3 regions of the Metasolibacillus sp. FSL H7-0170 genome follow, and region 1 is predicted to be linked to each of the others. Evidence: riboswitches for the same ligand, from Rfam matches in the RefSeq annotation. Region 1 holds a riboswitch; each other region holds the start of a gene.
What was found. Region 1 has a riboswitch for thiamine pyrophosphate ahead of thiW (energy coupling factor transporter S component ThiW). Riboswitches for the same ligand answer to the same signal wherever they lie in the genome.

Region 1 (5,229 bases):
GTCTCATCAAAAGAATGCGCAAGTTGTTCGGTGCTAATTTTACTATTCAAGGTTGCTCGCTTGCAGAAGCATTGGCACAGCTTGAACAAGGAAATCCTGTGGCATTGAAATTCGACCAATATTTTAACCTACAGTGGCGGTCAAAAAAGAAGCCTCTATTCAAATATCATTGGGTTCCACTCATTGGCTATGAAAGAAAAGACGGGGAATTATATTTAATCATCCATGATAACGGTGGACGAGGCCGAAACAGCCAAATACGTTCATTTTGCTATGAGGACAATAAGCATGTGTTAAGCTTTGTAAAAATAGAGCAGAAAAATACATAAGGGCTATATGAAAAAGCAACTGCCTTTCCATATAGCGCTAGAACCTGCTGCTCCGTTTATCCCGCATTAACGGGCAGTAAGACGCCCACTTTAAAACTTATGTGAAAATATGCTAAGGATAAGTGGGAGATTAACTGCCCGTAAATGCCCGAGTGGTTCAACTAACAATCCGTGGAGAAAAGCATCCACGGATTGAAGGTTCACTTTATCCCGCATTAACGGGCAGTAAGACGCCCACTTTAAAACTTATGTGAAAATATGCTAAGGATAAGTGGGAGATTAACTGCCCGTAAATGCCCGAGTGGTTCAACTAACAATCCGTGGAGAAAAGCATCCACGGATTGAAGGTTCACTTTATCCCGCATTAACGGGCAGTAAGACGCCCACTTCAAAACTTATGTGAAAATATGCTAAGGATAAGTGGGAGATTAACTGCCCGTAAATGCCCGAGTGGTTCAACTAACAATCCGTGGAGAAAAGCATCCACGGATTGAAGGTTCACTTTATCCCGCATTAACGGGCAGTAAGACGCCCACTTCAAAACTTATGTGAAAATATGCTAAGGATAAGTGGGAGATTAACTGCCCGTAAATGCCCGAGTGGTTCAACTAACAATCCGTGGAGAAAAGCATCCACGGATTGAAGGTTCACTTTATCCCGCATTAACGGGCAGTAAGACGCCCACTTCAAAACTTATGTGAAAATATGCTAAGGATAAGTGGGAGATCAACTGCCCGTAAATGCCCGAGTGGTTCAACTAACAATCAGCTGGGATGAGAAACATCCCCACTGATTGAAGTTTCACTTTATGATACAGAAGCTATGCCATGTAATTTTTTGCGACGAGTAACCTTATTTTCTATATCGTTTCAAAACGCTTTGCAAATACAGTGTTGCGCAAACTTACTGCAATAATAACCCCTAGCACCGCACCAATTGCACTTGACACGAAGAAGGCTGGCATAAAAGCAAGTGCCGTAACAGATGTACCCATTAATATTTTTGCATATGGGACAGCTACTAATGATGCAATCACACCTGTACCAATCACTTCACCAATACCCGCCAGCCATACTTTATGGCTATATTTATAAGCTATAGCCGCTAAAAAAGCCCCGATGACACTACCCGGAATCGCAAGTAACGAGCCTGTTCCCGTAAAAATACGAACTAATGCTGTAACGAAAGCAATTACTACAGCTGGCACAGGTCCTAACAATATAGCACTCACAACATTGACAGCATGTTGAATAGGATATGCACGCGCAATACCTGTAGGAATCGCTACAAACATTGAACCTGCCACTGCAATGGCCACAAACAGCGCCATAACAGTTAATTTACGAACTGACATAAACAACACCTCTTTTAATTGTTATTTTTGAGCATTACTTATCAGCGGATTTGCGCAAATTATTTGCACATTTCTTTCCAAGCAAATTTTCCTCCTAAAAATAAATTTAAAAATGCCGCACCCATTGTAGAAAGGGAGCGGCATAGAGTGAGCAAATTCAATCAATGTCGCCACTTCCCTACGCTAGTGTGAGCTAGATCAGGTTCAAAGGGTCTGCATAGTACATATACATCTCAGCCTTTCAAAAGGCTCCCCTAGTGGTGCAAGCAATTTTCTTCTATTATTACGGTAATTTTGTTATTCGTCAATGTCTTTATAGACCAAGCGAACGTGCGTGGCGGATAATTAAGCGCAAGCCTTTATTATCCAGCTGTGATGCAACCGCCTCATTAAACGCAGGAACTACTAAGTCATTCAGCTCCGCTTCAATGGCTGCATCGCAATTAATTGTCGCGAGCTGATGCGAGAGCTTTAGCATGTCCATACTTTCATGGATTTTAGTACGCTGCGCAGGCTTTAGTTGGTCAAGTGCTGCTAGCACTCCCTCAATTGAATGATAGGTTTGAATGAGTTGCAGTGCTGTTTTAGGACCAATTCCTTTGACACCCGGATAGCCATCGCTCGCATCCCCCATAAACGCCTTCACCTCAGCAAATTGCTTTGGGGCGATGCCATATTCTTCGCGAAAGCGCTGCTCTGTGTACGTATCATATTCTGTATAACCCTTTTTAGTAAAAGCGATTGTTGTCTTATCATTTAATAATTGTAATAAGTCGCGGTCACCGCTAATGACAGTAATCTCCGCATCGTCTTTCCATTTCTCAATCATGGAGCCGATTAAATCGTCTGCCTCCAAGCCGCTAATGCCGAAGTTTTTCCAGCCCATCATTTCTGATACATCCTTCACCATATCAAACTGTGGCAGCATTTCTTCTGGTGGTGCAGGGCGGTTTGCTTTATATCCCTCGAATAAATCATTGCGGAATGTATGCATGCCCATATCCCAACAAACAGCTAAATGTGTCGGCTTCATCAAGTTTTGAGCTGTTAAAACATGACGGGCAAAGCCTTGTACTCCATTTGTTGGCGTGCCATCCTCTAAACGAATATATTGTTTCATCGCAGCGGAGGCGAAAAATGAACGAAATAGTAGTGCCATGCCATCAACAATAAGTAAATGTGGTTTTTCCATATGTATTCCTCCATTCCCCCTTAGCATAACATGACGCTAGCGAAAAAGTCATTTTGCGCCTGCTTCTAGCGTCTTACATAGGCGAAAAGAGTCATGCCTACACCTAGTGCAGCACAAACTAAATACATTTGTGAATAAGGTAGTAAATCTGCGACTGATCCCATCACTCCCCCTCCTAAAGTAATACCTAAGTCTGCTGTCGCAATAAATAGACCAAGCAGTATGCTACGATTAGCGCTCGGCAATACAAAGGTTAAATAGGTTGTTAAAAAATGATTATCACAAACAATTGTCAATGCTTTTTCTAAGAGAAATCGAAAAAAGCTGCTTACCTACTTATCCAAAGGATTTTCGGTAAACAGCTTCGTTAATAATCAATAACGCTTCAGCTAACTATAATCTAGATTTTCTTAAGCTTGCTTAAAAACTTCTCTTTATTAACGAGTGTTTAGCTACCCGCTGAAATCGGTCAAATGCTTACATTCACCTCCCCATCTTTAAAGGTAGGTGACCTCTGTATCTGTCGCTTAACTATCGGTACAGAAAGCATTTGCCCCAAAAATTAAGGCATTAAATATTGTGCAATTTTCTCTACATCTTTATTGAATACACGGTCCTCTGTAATACCTGCCGCAATTTCACGGATTTCTTGCCATTTTTCATATAACTTTGGAGCCATTTTCTTCACATCTCGATATTCAACAGCTGTCGCAGCACAAAATGCTTCAATAGCTAAAACACGTCGTGTATTCGCAATTATATTATAGGCATGGCGCGCGCCTGTTGTCCCCATGCTAACATGGTCCTCTTGATTTGCAGAAGATGGAATAGAATCAACAGATGCTGGATGTGCAAGTGTTTTATTTTCTGATACGAGGCTTGCTGCTGCATATTGTAAAATCATCGCTCCCGATTGCAAGCCTTGGTGTGCACTTAAAAATGCTGGTAACCCTTCGCTTAGAGCTGGATTGACAAGACGCTCGATACGACGCTCAGAAACATTCGCTAATTCAGCAACACCAATTTTTAAGAAATCCATCGCAAAAGCAATTGGCTGACCGTGGAAATTCCCTCCTGAAATAACGCAGTCCTCTTCATCAAAAATTAATGGATTATCTGTCGCCGCATTCATTTCAATTTCTAGCTTTTCCTTTACGTAGTTTAAAACTTGCCAGCTTGCCCCATGAATTTGTGGAATGCAGCGTAAAGAATAAGGGTCTTGTACACGCAATTCACCTTGCGTTGTCATGAGCTCGCTGCCTTCAAACCAATCGCGCATACGAGCTGCTACAGCGCTTTGTTCTTTAAAGCCGCGCACCTCATGAACAGTAGGATGGAAAGCATCTTTAATACCTCGTAAACTCTCCAATGTTAAGCCGCTAATCCACTCGCTCGCGTAGGCTAACTTTTCAGCTTCAATATAGTTTACAACACCCTGTGCTGTCATTGCTTGTGTTCCATTAATAAGTGCAAGACCTTCCTTTGCTTGCAAGACGATTGGCTCTACATCGTATTTATTCCAAACTTCACTCGCTGCAAGCACTGTACCATCTCGCAAAACTTCGCCTTCTCCAATTAACGTTAAGACTAAATGAGATAATGGAGCTAAATCGCCTGATGCCCCAAGTGAGCCTTGCTGTGGAATGGCTGGATGAATTTGTTCATTGACCATCATCGCCAAACGTTCCAATACTTCATAGCGAATGCCTGAAAATCCTTTTAATAGAGCATTTAAGCGTAACACTGTCATCGCTCGTGTCACCGTTTCAGGAAATAGTTCGCCAAAGCCACAAGCATGTGAACGAATTAAATTAATTTGTAATGCGCCGACCTCAGCTTCGGCAATTTTCACGTCACTAAACTTGCCGAAGCCTGTGTTAATACCATACACTGTTTTATCGTCGGCAACGATGCGCTCCACATGCTCACGGCTTTTTAATACGCGCTGTTTTGCTGCTTCATCGATGGCGATTTTTTCCCCTTTATATAAAATCGCTTTCATTTGTTCAATCGTTAGGTCACTACCATTTAAAATAATCATTTTCCCGTCCCCTTTGTCATTATCTCTCCCTTTATATTATTAGCTAAAAAATAATATTTTTCTAGTTATTTTTTTCAAAAACCCCTTCATTACAATAGAGTAAGAAAGCAATATTTTATATTAATATAATTTTACTATAAATAATTATAAGCAAATTTACCGCACAAAGAGATATAAAGCTTGAATACGGCTACAACCTTTGATTATCTACTAAAGCAAAGTGATATTTTCCTCTCAACAATAAATTTTTTCATTTACGTGGAGTATTTTGCGAAAAGAAGTTCTCAAAAAATGAATCTTTTTAGCGGAAAAG
Region 2 (5,229 bases), 400 kb from region 1:
ATTCAAGAGCTGGAGCTAGCAAATTTATTGAATAAAATTAATCGATTGGCTGATGGGGATGTACTTGTATTAGCAGGAAGTATTCCACAGTGTCTGCCAGCAACAATTTATGAAACAATGGCAGCGACAGTGACGCAAAAAGGTGCGAAGGTAGTTGTTGATACAACAGGCGAAGTATTATTAAATGTTTTGCCAAATAGCCCATTTTTAATTAAGCCGAACCATCATGAGCTTGGTGAGTTATTTAATGTCACGATAGAAACTATAGAAGAGGCAATTCCTTATGGGAAGCGACTTGTTGAAATGGGCGCACAGCATGTGATTGTTTCAATGGCTGGTGCTGGTGCTTTGTTATTCAGCAAGGAGTTGGCGCTTTATGCAAATGTACCGAAGGGTGTACTGAAAAATTCAGTAGGTGCAGGCGACTCTGTCGTGGCAGGGTTTTTGAGTTGTTATTTTCGCATGGGAGATGTGCAGCAGGCATTTCGGTATGGGGTGGCTTCTGGTAGTGCTACGGCCTTTTCATTAGAGCTATGTACGCAAGCAGAAGTAGAGGAGCTACTGCCGCAAATTCAATTAATTCACGTATAAGGGGGAGAGAAGGATGAGGATTACTGAGCTGTTGAAAAAAGATACGATGATTTTAAATTTAGCTTCAACATCTAAAGAGGCGGTGATTGATGAGCTAGTATCGAAATTAGATGTGGCTAATAGATTAGTAGATGCTAAAGCCTTTAAAGAAGCTATTTTAACACGCGAAGCACAAAGTACGACAGGTATCGGGGAAGGGGTGGCGATACCACATGCTAAAACAAACGCAGTGCGCACGCCAGCACTCGCTTTTGGACGCTCACAGGCGGGTGTTGATTTTGAGGCATTAGACGGTCAGCCAAGTCATTTGTTTTTTATGATAGCTGCCTCAGAGGGGGCGAACAATACGCATTTAGAAACATTATCGCGCTTATCGATGTTATTAATGGATGCGGCATTCCGTGAGCAGTTATTGAAGGCACAATCAGAGGATGAAATTTTAGCACTTATTGATAGTCAGGATCATGAGGATGAAGAACAACCAATAGTGTCAGCAAAGTCAGTAGCTTCACCCGGGGCAAAAATTTTAGCTGTAACTGCGTGCCCAACAGGTATTGCTCATACGTATATGGCTGCTGATGCACTTAAAACAAAGGCTGCTGAAATGGGTGTGGATATTAAAGTTGAAACGAATGGCTCAACAGGTGTGAAAAATGCGCTAACGGCAGAGGAGATTGCGGAAGCGACGACTATTATTGTAGCGGCAGATAAACAGGTTGAGATGGCACGCTTTGCTGGGAAGCATGTGATTCAAGTGCCAGTAGCAGATGGCATTCGAAAAACGCAGCAGTTAATTGAGCGTGCGTTAGAGCAAGATGCACCTATTCATACAGCAACAGGAAAACAGGAAGGAACAGAAAAGGAGAAGCGCTCAGGCTTTTACAAGCACTTAATGAATGGTGTATCAAATATGCTTCCGTTTGTTGTTGGTGGCGGTATTTTAATCGCAATATCGTTTATGTTTGGAATTAAAGCATTTGACCCGACAGATCCTTCTTATCATCCAATTGCCGAAGCATTGAACACAATCGGTGGTGGTAATGCATTTGGTTTAATGATTCCAGTATTAGCGGCATTTATCGCGATGAGTATTGCAGACCGACCAGGCTTTGCACCGGGGATGGTTGGTGGCTTCATGGCAGCAACAGGTGGGGCAGGTTTTTTAGGTGGTTTGATTGCAGGGTTTTTAGCGGGTTATTTAGTGCTTGGTCTGAAAAAAGTATTTGATAAATTGCCTACGTCACTAGAAGGAATTAAGCCTGTACTGCTTTATCCTCTATTTGGCATTTTATTTACAGGACTTATTATGATGTACATTATAATTGAGCCTGTAAAAGGGGTAAATGAGGCAATTACATCGTGGTTATCTAGCCTCGGGACAGGAAACTTAGTTATGCTTGGTTTATTGCTCGGTGGTATGATGGCAGTTGATATGGGTGGACCGATTAATAAAGCGGCCTTTACATTCGGTATCGCTATGATTGATGCGGGAAATTTTGCACCACATGCAGCAGTAATGGCAGGGGGTATGGTGCCACCATTAGGTTTAGCACTTGCGACAACATTTTTCAAACGCAAATTTTCCAAAAGGGAAAGAGATGCAGGGAAAACATGCTATATTATGGGCGCATCTTTCATTACAGAGGGCGCAATTCCATTTGCAGCAGCAGACCCAGTCCGAGTGATTCCAGCTTCAATTATAGGTGCAGCAGTAGCAGGGGCATTAACGATGATATTTGGTATTGGACTTCCTGCGCCACATGGTGGTGTATTCGTTTTCCCTGTTGTTGAAGGAAACCCAATCCTATACTTGCTAGCAGTAATAGTAGGTTCCATTGTCACAGCGCTTATTGTTGGCTTATTGAAAAAGCCAGTAGCTGAATAACTAGATATGCATTAGTTAACTACTTTCAGTAATCCACTAAAACGTATTGAAATACAAAGCGATATTCAGTACAATGAAACTGTTCTAACAAATAAATCATCATATGACCACAAGGGGAGCCGATTAAGTCGGCTGAGATTGTACACTCGTTGTACTGACTCTTTGAACCTGTAAGTTAAAGCTTGCGTAGGGATGTGGATAGAAACCGACTTCTAAGCGATGTTAGGCTCTGTCCTAACATTGCTTTTTTGTTTTCTATTCTTCCTCTTGGTTCCAATGAACAAAAGAAAGGAGACTTGTTATGAACAATAAAAATTTAGTAATTTTAATGGAAATCGCGATTATGGCAGGACTTAGCTTTATTTTAGGCAAGCTGGCATTTAGTCTTCCACAGGGCGGCTCAATAAGCTTTGGCATGCTACCAATTGTATTAGTAGCGTTTAGACATGGTGTACTTGCTGGTATGGCAACAGGATTTCTTGAGGGTATAATCAGTGCGATGATGGGCGGCTATATTTTGCATTGGTTTCAGGCCGTTTTAGATTTTGGGCTAGCCTCAACGGTAGTTGGTTTGGCAGCAGTAATGCGCAAGCCACTATTAAATGCGCTTCATGAAAAAAATAAAAAAGCGATTACACAATATATGACGATAGGCGTTTTGCTCGGTGCTACTCTTTCGTTTATTACGCATGTGTTATCAGGTGTTGTGTTCTTCTCTCAATATGCAGGAGACCAAAACCCATGGATTTACTCAATTATTTATAATGCAACACATATGATTCCGTCTGCTATTTTAACAATAATTGTAGGCTCTTTATTGTTTTCAACTGCGCCAAGATTATTAAAGGTAGCATAAAGTAAAATATCAAGAGGTTATCTGAAAAATCATTTTGAGACGACCACTTTGTACCGAAAGCGAAGCGATAGGTACAAGCATTTTAGCGAATATTTGATATAGAGTTAGGGAGGCTGTCCAAAAAGCCGTGCATAGCGGGCATTTTGGACAGTAGCGATGATGTTTCACAAAATGTTGATTCATATAAAGTGAACCTTCAATTAGTGGGGGCTTTGCCCCCCACTGATTGGTGATAGAGGAACACAAGCTAGGATCTTCGCATCCTGCGAAAACGCTTGTGTGACCAACATCGTGTTGGCCTCATTCTTAGTTTTTACAGGCTGTTTGATCCCCCACTTAAACATCCTGTTTTTATCTGCTGTTTTGAAGTGGGGGTCTTACAGCCTGCTTCTGCGGTTACTCGTCGCAAACAAATTTGTTAATACGCGATAAACAGAAAACGCCTCTTTTAAAAATGGGATGGACATTGGTTTTAGCTGCGCTATCCTTCAGTAAAAGGGAAGCGATGAAAACATCGATTTCAATGCGGTGTCAAAATAAAATAGACTTTTCGGACAACTCCCTTTGGTAGTTGATGAAAATGAATGAAATTTTCAGCCAAGAGCTATAGCAATAAGCAGTCCAAAGGATATTGAGCAAATTAGGATAATTGGGACTAATAGAAGACCTATATATCTTAATAATCTACTCCCTGTTTTCATTTTGAAGCCTAAAACCCCCACTACAAAGCTCAAGATAAAACAAAGCAGTCCTACGCCACAAAATATATAAAACAAGGTTACCTCCCAAGTAGTAAGAGGCGGTGGTCCTCCAGGCGTAGCTATACTTCTATTCCACCCTACTGACACACTTGAAAGAATAAAAAATAGCATGCCTAAAACTGCAAGAATTATTGAATATATGGAAAGCCTATTCATAAAAAACCCTCCTAATCAAACCATTTATAATTGATGATTTTAGCAAAGAAGAAAGGGCTGTCTCAAAAATCGAGCTTCTCCTCAGTACAATGAAAAATTAGCTTTATGCTTATTTTAAATTTTACGCCTTGGCATAATTGATTTGAATAAGCAATACCAAAAACGACCAAAATACCGACTTAGCACGGTTGCCTCCTAAAGCGTTTCTTTTAATAATGCTTTAATACGTCGTTTATCCGCATACATACTTTGATAAATCCAAAGACCTTGCTTATAAAAAATATCAGCAGATAAATGAAAGCCTAAAGAAAGGGCAATTACGTGAAATAATACGGGCATGTAAAAAAGAATATCGATTAACCAACTTGTTTGAAGGTGGCAATATTTCACTAGTAATACATACATTAAATGCAAAAGAGTAGAAAGGAAAACTAAAATACCCAAACCCATTACTATCGATATATAAAATGGGACGTATTGAAATGAGGAGGTATAACGTAAAAAGCCTCCCAATAATACAAAGCAAAAACTTAGTAACGCAATACCTAATAACCTTGTTTCTGTCATTTTAAAATTATTAAGTAATAACTTAACAATGATAGATGTTAAAATGAAAATAGGGATGATAAATAATACTAAATAAATAGCTAAGCTTGTCATTGCATCACCTCATGCGTTTGAGTAAATGCTTAATTATTGTAATTTTCGGAAAATTTATAATTTTGTTAATGGAAGTCCATTATACAATTTATTTGTACATTTGTGGTATAGTAATTAAAGATTTTCTTTAAAGGAAGGGCGTTTAAGATGATTGTAACTACTCAAGAAGAATTAGATGCGTTTAAAAAGATTGGTCGTATCGTCGCGGAAATCCGTGAGGCGATGAAATCTGCTACGAAGCCAGGTGTTACAACAAAAGAACTAGATGAAATAGCTGGACGCATGTTTGAGGAGGCAGGTGCGCTGTCTGGACCTAAAGG
Region 3 (5,229 bases), 950 kb from region 1:
ATTCCGCCTGATAATTGATGGGGATAAGCGTTCACCATCTCTCCCAAATTGGCCTTCTGCAATAATTCAATCGCCTGTGCTTCATCTGCTTTCCCCGCTAACTCACTACCAAGCATTGCATTTTGCAATACTGTTCTCCAAGGAAAAAGCGACGGACTTTGAGGCATGTAACTCATATTTCCACTTTCACTCGTAATATCACAATCATTTAACATAATTTGCCCTTGCTCAGGCTTTAAAACGCCTCCAATAAGATGAAACAAAGTACTTTTCCCACTACCAGAAGGTCCTAATATAGAAACAAACTCGCCATCCTGTGCAGTGAAAGAAATAGCGGAAAGTATCTTTTTTTCTCCGAAAGAATGATGTAGCTGCTCAATGTGCAGACTCATTGTACTCCCTCATTTCGTTTCCAGCGCGTAAACCATTTCTCAAGTGCTAAAAATAGTCCGAAAAATGCCAAGCTCAGAATAATTGTTATAACGATTGCAACGAAAACACGTGGCGTTCTGTAGGAGGAGGCAGATAACGTCATAAATACACCAATTCCTTTTTGTGCACCTAGCCATTCTGCTACAACGGCTGTCATCACACTATACGTTGCAGCAATTTTTATTCCTGAGAAGATGCTTGGGATTGCATCAGGTAATTGCAACCTTAAAAAAATTTGCTTTTTCGTCGCTCCCATCATTTGCATATAATGCATCAAATCACGCTCAGTTTGTCTAAATCCATCAAGCGTTGCAATGGCAATCGGGAAAAAGGCTGTCGTTGCGATAATTAAATATTTCGGGAAATCTCCTAGACCAAACCAAATCATTAAAAGTGGCGCTAGCACAATTGTTGGGATATTTTGGGAAATAACGAGAAACGGCATAACGATTTCCCGTGCAGTCGGCAAAATATGTAACATTGTTGCGACACTAATACCTAACACAATGGCTGACGAAAAACCGATGAATACAAGCTTTATCGTCGCCAGCATATGCGGGAAAATGGCGGGGAAAACAATGAACATTTCCTTTGCGATAACGGAAGGTGCAGGTAGTACCCATACTTCAATCTGCAACAGCTTCACTGCTATTTCCCAAAGAGTAATTGCGATTAGAAGAGCTAGCACCGGCTTCCACATATTTTCTATTCTCATAGCTGTTTCCTCACTTCATTGCATTCGCGATAAATTCATTTGTAAATGCTTGTTGAATATCTACTTCACCGATAATCTGATGCTTTACCATAAATTCCGCAAAATTTTCCCATCGACTTGCCTCTTGAACACCCCAAGCCTCTGCACCTTCTTTATAGTGAGGAGATAGCCACTCCTGACTGCGTCTCACAAGCTCTGGCTGAAGGTCGGGCTCTGCAGCAATTAAAATATCCGCCGATTTCTGCGGGTTATCAATTGCAAACTCATAGCCTTTATATACAGCATTAATGAAGGCTTGCACTGTATCAGGATTATCTTCAATCATTTTATCGTTCGTAATAATAAGAGGTGAGTAAGTATCTAACTCTGGCGCAAAATCAGTCGTTTTAATAAAATGCATATCCGCATCACGAATCTCACCTTCAATACCTGTCCATGCATAAAAAATACTGACAAAATCGATGTCTCGCTCTAGCGCTACAAAATAATCTGTATTGCCGACTTGTACCGTCTCAATTTTCGAAGCATCTCCACCTTCTTTATTCATAACAGCCTGTAAAGAAGCTTTTTCTAATTCCGAGCCATATGCACCGTATATATGCCCTTCAAAGTCTTTTGGCGTTTTAATTCCCTTTGCCTTTGGCGTATAATAGCCTCCAGTGTTTTTCTGAATAATGGCAGCGATTGAAACAATAGGAAGACCTTCTGAACGCGCTTGCGTTACTTGATTTTGAAAGCTAATTCCGAATTGCCCCTTGCCAGACCCTACAATTTGCTCCGCACGTACCTCGCCTGGCAGCATAATTTCAACGTCTAAGCCTACTTCTTCAAAAAATCCTTTTTCCTTTGCTACATAAATTCCTGTATGATTTGTATTTGGCGTCCAATCTAAGAACAGTTGGACCTTTTCATTCCCTTCCTTTGTTTGACAGCCCATTAAAAGGAAGACTAGTGATAATAATGCTAAATATTTCAAGACTATTCGCATGGCAATATATCCTCCACCTATGACTTCACTTTCTCATCACGCTGTGATAACCATTTTTCAAATGTATAGGACATCTCCCAAAATGCTAGTTCATATTCCTTTGCGATAATAAATTGTTCCTTCACCTTCTCTTTTTCTTTTTCGTTCATATCCTCGACAAGTGAGTTTAATAAATCAATTTGAGCCTGTGTTGCCTCTTGGAACCAATCGCTCGCATATGTCGCAAGCCAATTGCGATAAATTTCAGTTTCTGGATTTGCGTGCTCATAAGCCTTGCCAATATCAGCATATAGCCAATAGCATGGCAACATAGCTGAAATAATATAGGCTAAATTTCCATACATTGTTGAGCGATATAAATGTGATGTATAGCCGTAAGCGGTTGGTGCTGGCTTGAAGCTTTCCATATCTTCCTCAGTAATATTTAATATTTTTGCATGTGCTTCATGCACCCCTAATTCAGCTTGTGCGGTATTGCGCGCTTTTTCTGCCAGAAAAGCGGTAATCGCGAAATCCTCTGCTTGTGCCGCTGCCAGCGCATGAATTTTTGCATAATGGTTCAAATAATAGATATCTTGCAAAATATAATTTTTGAAAATTTCAAGAGGTAAATCCCCCTTCACAATGCCTTGTACAAATGGGTGATTTAAGCTTTTCTCCCAGCTCTCCTTTGTTGCTAAACGTAATTCATCAGTAAATTTCATAAAAAAAACCTCCTAATTTGTTCTTTTTCTAAAAGGAACACTAGTAGGAGGGTTTCGTTTTTGAATGAAGTAAGCAAATATATGCCAAAATACATCGTTATTAAACGAATTCATTTCCCATCTACTTCCCTCCGCTCGTACTAACGAGATCAGGTTCTAAGAGTAAGTCTCAGCCATTATTTGGCACCCCTAGTAGAAAAAGAATCATATTTTAATTTCAAATCCATCATAACGCATTAAAATTAAATGTCAAATATTCTTTAAAATAATCAATCTATTTAATTGAGAATAGTTATCACTTATTGTATAGTAGATAGTGACATACAAATAAGTGAGGAGAAGATATAATGCAAATTTACTGGACGAAAATAAATAAGATTATTGAAGAAACGCCTGAGGTTAAAACATACATGCTGGACCTTCCAGAGGGCTTTACATGGGAAGAAGGCTCGCACACCCATTTCGCACTAAAGGGATTTAATGCTGGAGAAAAGCCAAACCGCGCGCTCATCCGCCATATGTCAATCTCCACTTTACCGCACGAAAATTCAATCGGTATTACAACACGCATTAAAGAACAATGCTCTGAATTCAAATCGATTTTAAAAAATATTGAAATTGGCACTGAAGTAGCAATCTTTAAAACACATTCGAATGTACCGCTAAAAAGAGACAATAAAAATATTTATCTGCTATCATCTGGTGTCGGCTTAGCTACTTTTAGACCACTTGTACTTGATTATTTAGAGCGTGCAGACAATGTGAATCAAATTCATTCACTAAATATCGATTCCACAAAGGATTTCTTATTCCCAAATATTTTTGAATCTGCACCTGCCAAGAAATTCATCGCACAGTTCGTCGATAATCGCAAAGACTATTATGAAGAAGTGAAAAATCTAGCCGCAGACAAAGAAGGATTATTCTACGTTGTTGGCAGCGATGAATTCCTTGCACAAAACATTGAAATACTACGTGAACAAGGCATCCAGCCTGAACAAATTATGCTCGACAAGCATACACAACAACGTGCTGAGTTTTTATCATTGGATTTATCAGTTTAATATATCTTAGTGAGGAAGCGTCCAAAAAGTGTACTAAAGCACTACATTTTGGACGCTTCATTTGTGGAGTTGACCGAAAATCCATTTTTTGTCACCGTATTGAAATCAATGTTTTCATCGCTTCCCTTTTACTGAAGGAGTACACTGCTAAAGTCAATGTTCATCCCATTTTTAAAAGAGGCGTTTTCTGTTTATATGTATCAACATCTTATGAAATATCATCGCTAACTGTCCAAAATGCCGGCTATGCACGGCTTTAGGACAGCCCCTATTTAACAAAGTAAATAAGTGGAGAAATAATATTCATGCATTAGATTGATTTTAGCGAGTGGCGAGACGACACGCTGATAAAGGGAGACCTAGTCTAGTACCGCCGCAACATATGTGCGAGCGACTGAGTGGGCAATATCATGTTGGTCTAAACCTCAGTAGTTGTCACTACCGTTGGCAATTCCTATCGTTTAAAAAATCATCTAGTTCTAGATGGCAAGTGATTTTATACATCATTAAGTGAGCGTTTTTGTACATAGTTTAATGGAAATTTGTATATCTTCAACGGCAAAGCGGATAAATATAAATGTTTTATTAATCTTGACAAATATTAAAGTCAACTTTATAATAAAGTAAACTTTATAATATAAGGAGTTATTAATATGAAAAAAAATAAAGATGAATTATTTGAACTCGTTACTGAAATAAATGACATGCATTATACGATGAATAAAATCATCATAAAAGAATATCAATCTTTACTAGATGATAATCTTTCTAGGAATCAAACAATTTTAATGGATATTGTTAAAGATTACGGAAAAATTTCTATTGGAGAAATTGCTCGACTAATGAAAATAACATCAAGCGCTGTTGGACAGATTGTTAATAAACTTGAAGATGGAAATTATTTAGTGAGGACTATTAATTCACAAAATAGACGTGAAATACTTGTGCAACTGGCAGATAAGGGAACTCGATATTTTGAAAAAGAAGAAAAAATAAATCGTCAAATTATTAATCGTATTTACACACAAATGGAATTGAGTGAAATGGAAGAACTCAAAAGGATTATCACAAAGCTAAGTAACATTGTAGAAAAGACATATACAAAACAAGATGGGGAGGAAAACAATCATGACTAACACAAAGGCTAACTTAGAAAGTTTATTCAATGAAATTAAGGAAAGGGAATTGTTAAATGGTACAGTCCTTGTTGCTAAAAAAGGCGAGATTTTATACGAAGGAGCTTTTGGTAATGCTGACTTGTCAACAAAACGTCCATTAACATCACAATCTTTATTCAACCTTGCATCTGTCTCAAAGCCAATTACA

Region 2: it holds a riboswitch for thiamine pyrophosphate, as region 1 does, so the genes downstream of both, thiT (energy-coupled thiamine transporter ThiT) here and thiW (energy coupling factor transporter S component ThiW) in region 1, are expected to answer to the same signal.
Region 3: it holds a riboswitch for thiamine pyrophosphate, as region 1 does, so the genes downstream of both, tenA (thiaminase II) here and thiW (energy coupling factor transporter S component ThiW) in region 1, are expected to answer to the same signal.

What each region holds. Positions count from the first base shown of each region.
Region 1 is NZ_CP151964.1:3,629,087-3,634,315, reverse strand. Features, by position in the region: gene MHH70_RS16955 (C39 family peptidase) at 1-329, shown strand, start outside; gene thiW (energy coupling factor transporter S component ThiW) at 1,189-1,683, opposite strand; TPP riboswitch at 1,842-1,949, opposite strand; gene MHH70_RS16945 (5'-3' exonuclease) at 1,997-2,875, opposite strand; partial or broken gene MHH70_RS16940 (MFS transporter) at 2,941-3,144, opposite strand; gene hutH (histidine ammonia-lyase) at 3,438-4,916, opposite strand.
Region 2 is NZ_CP151964.1:3,233,741-3,238,969, forward strand. Features, by position in the region: gene pfkB (1-phosphofructokinase) at 1-591, shown strand, start outside; gene MHH70_RS15080 (fructose-specific PTS transporter subunit EIIC) at 605-2,476, shown strand; TPP riboswitch at 2,579-2,686, shown strand; gene thiT (energy-coupled thiamine transporter ThiT) at 2,778-3,332, shown strand; gene MHH70_RS15090 (hypothetical protein) at 4,445-4,909, opposite strand; gene map (type I methionyl aminopeptidase) at 5,057-5,229, shown strand, end outside.
Region 3 is NZ_CP151964.1:2,682,388-2,687,616, reverse strand. Features, by position in the region: gene MHH70_RS12685 (ABC transporter ATP-binding protein) at 1-392, opposite strand, end outside; gene MHH70_RS12680 (ABC transporter permease) at 389-1,147, opposite strand; gene MHH70_RS12675 (ABC transporter substrate-binding protein) at 1,158-2,135, opposite strand; gene tenA (thiaminase II) at 2,153-2,839, opposite strand; TPP riboswitch at 2,949-3,040, opposite strand; gene MHH70_RS12665 (dihydropteridine reductase) at 3,187-3,903, shown strand; gene MHH70_RS12660 (MarR family transcriptional regulator) at 4,557-5,039, shown strand; gene MHH70_RS12655 (serine hydrolase domain-containing protein) at 5,032-5,229, shown strand, end outside.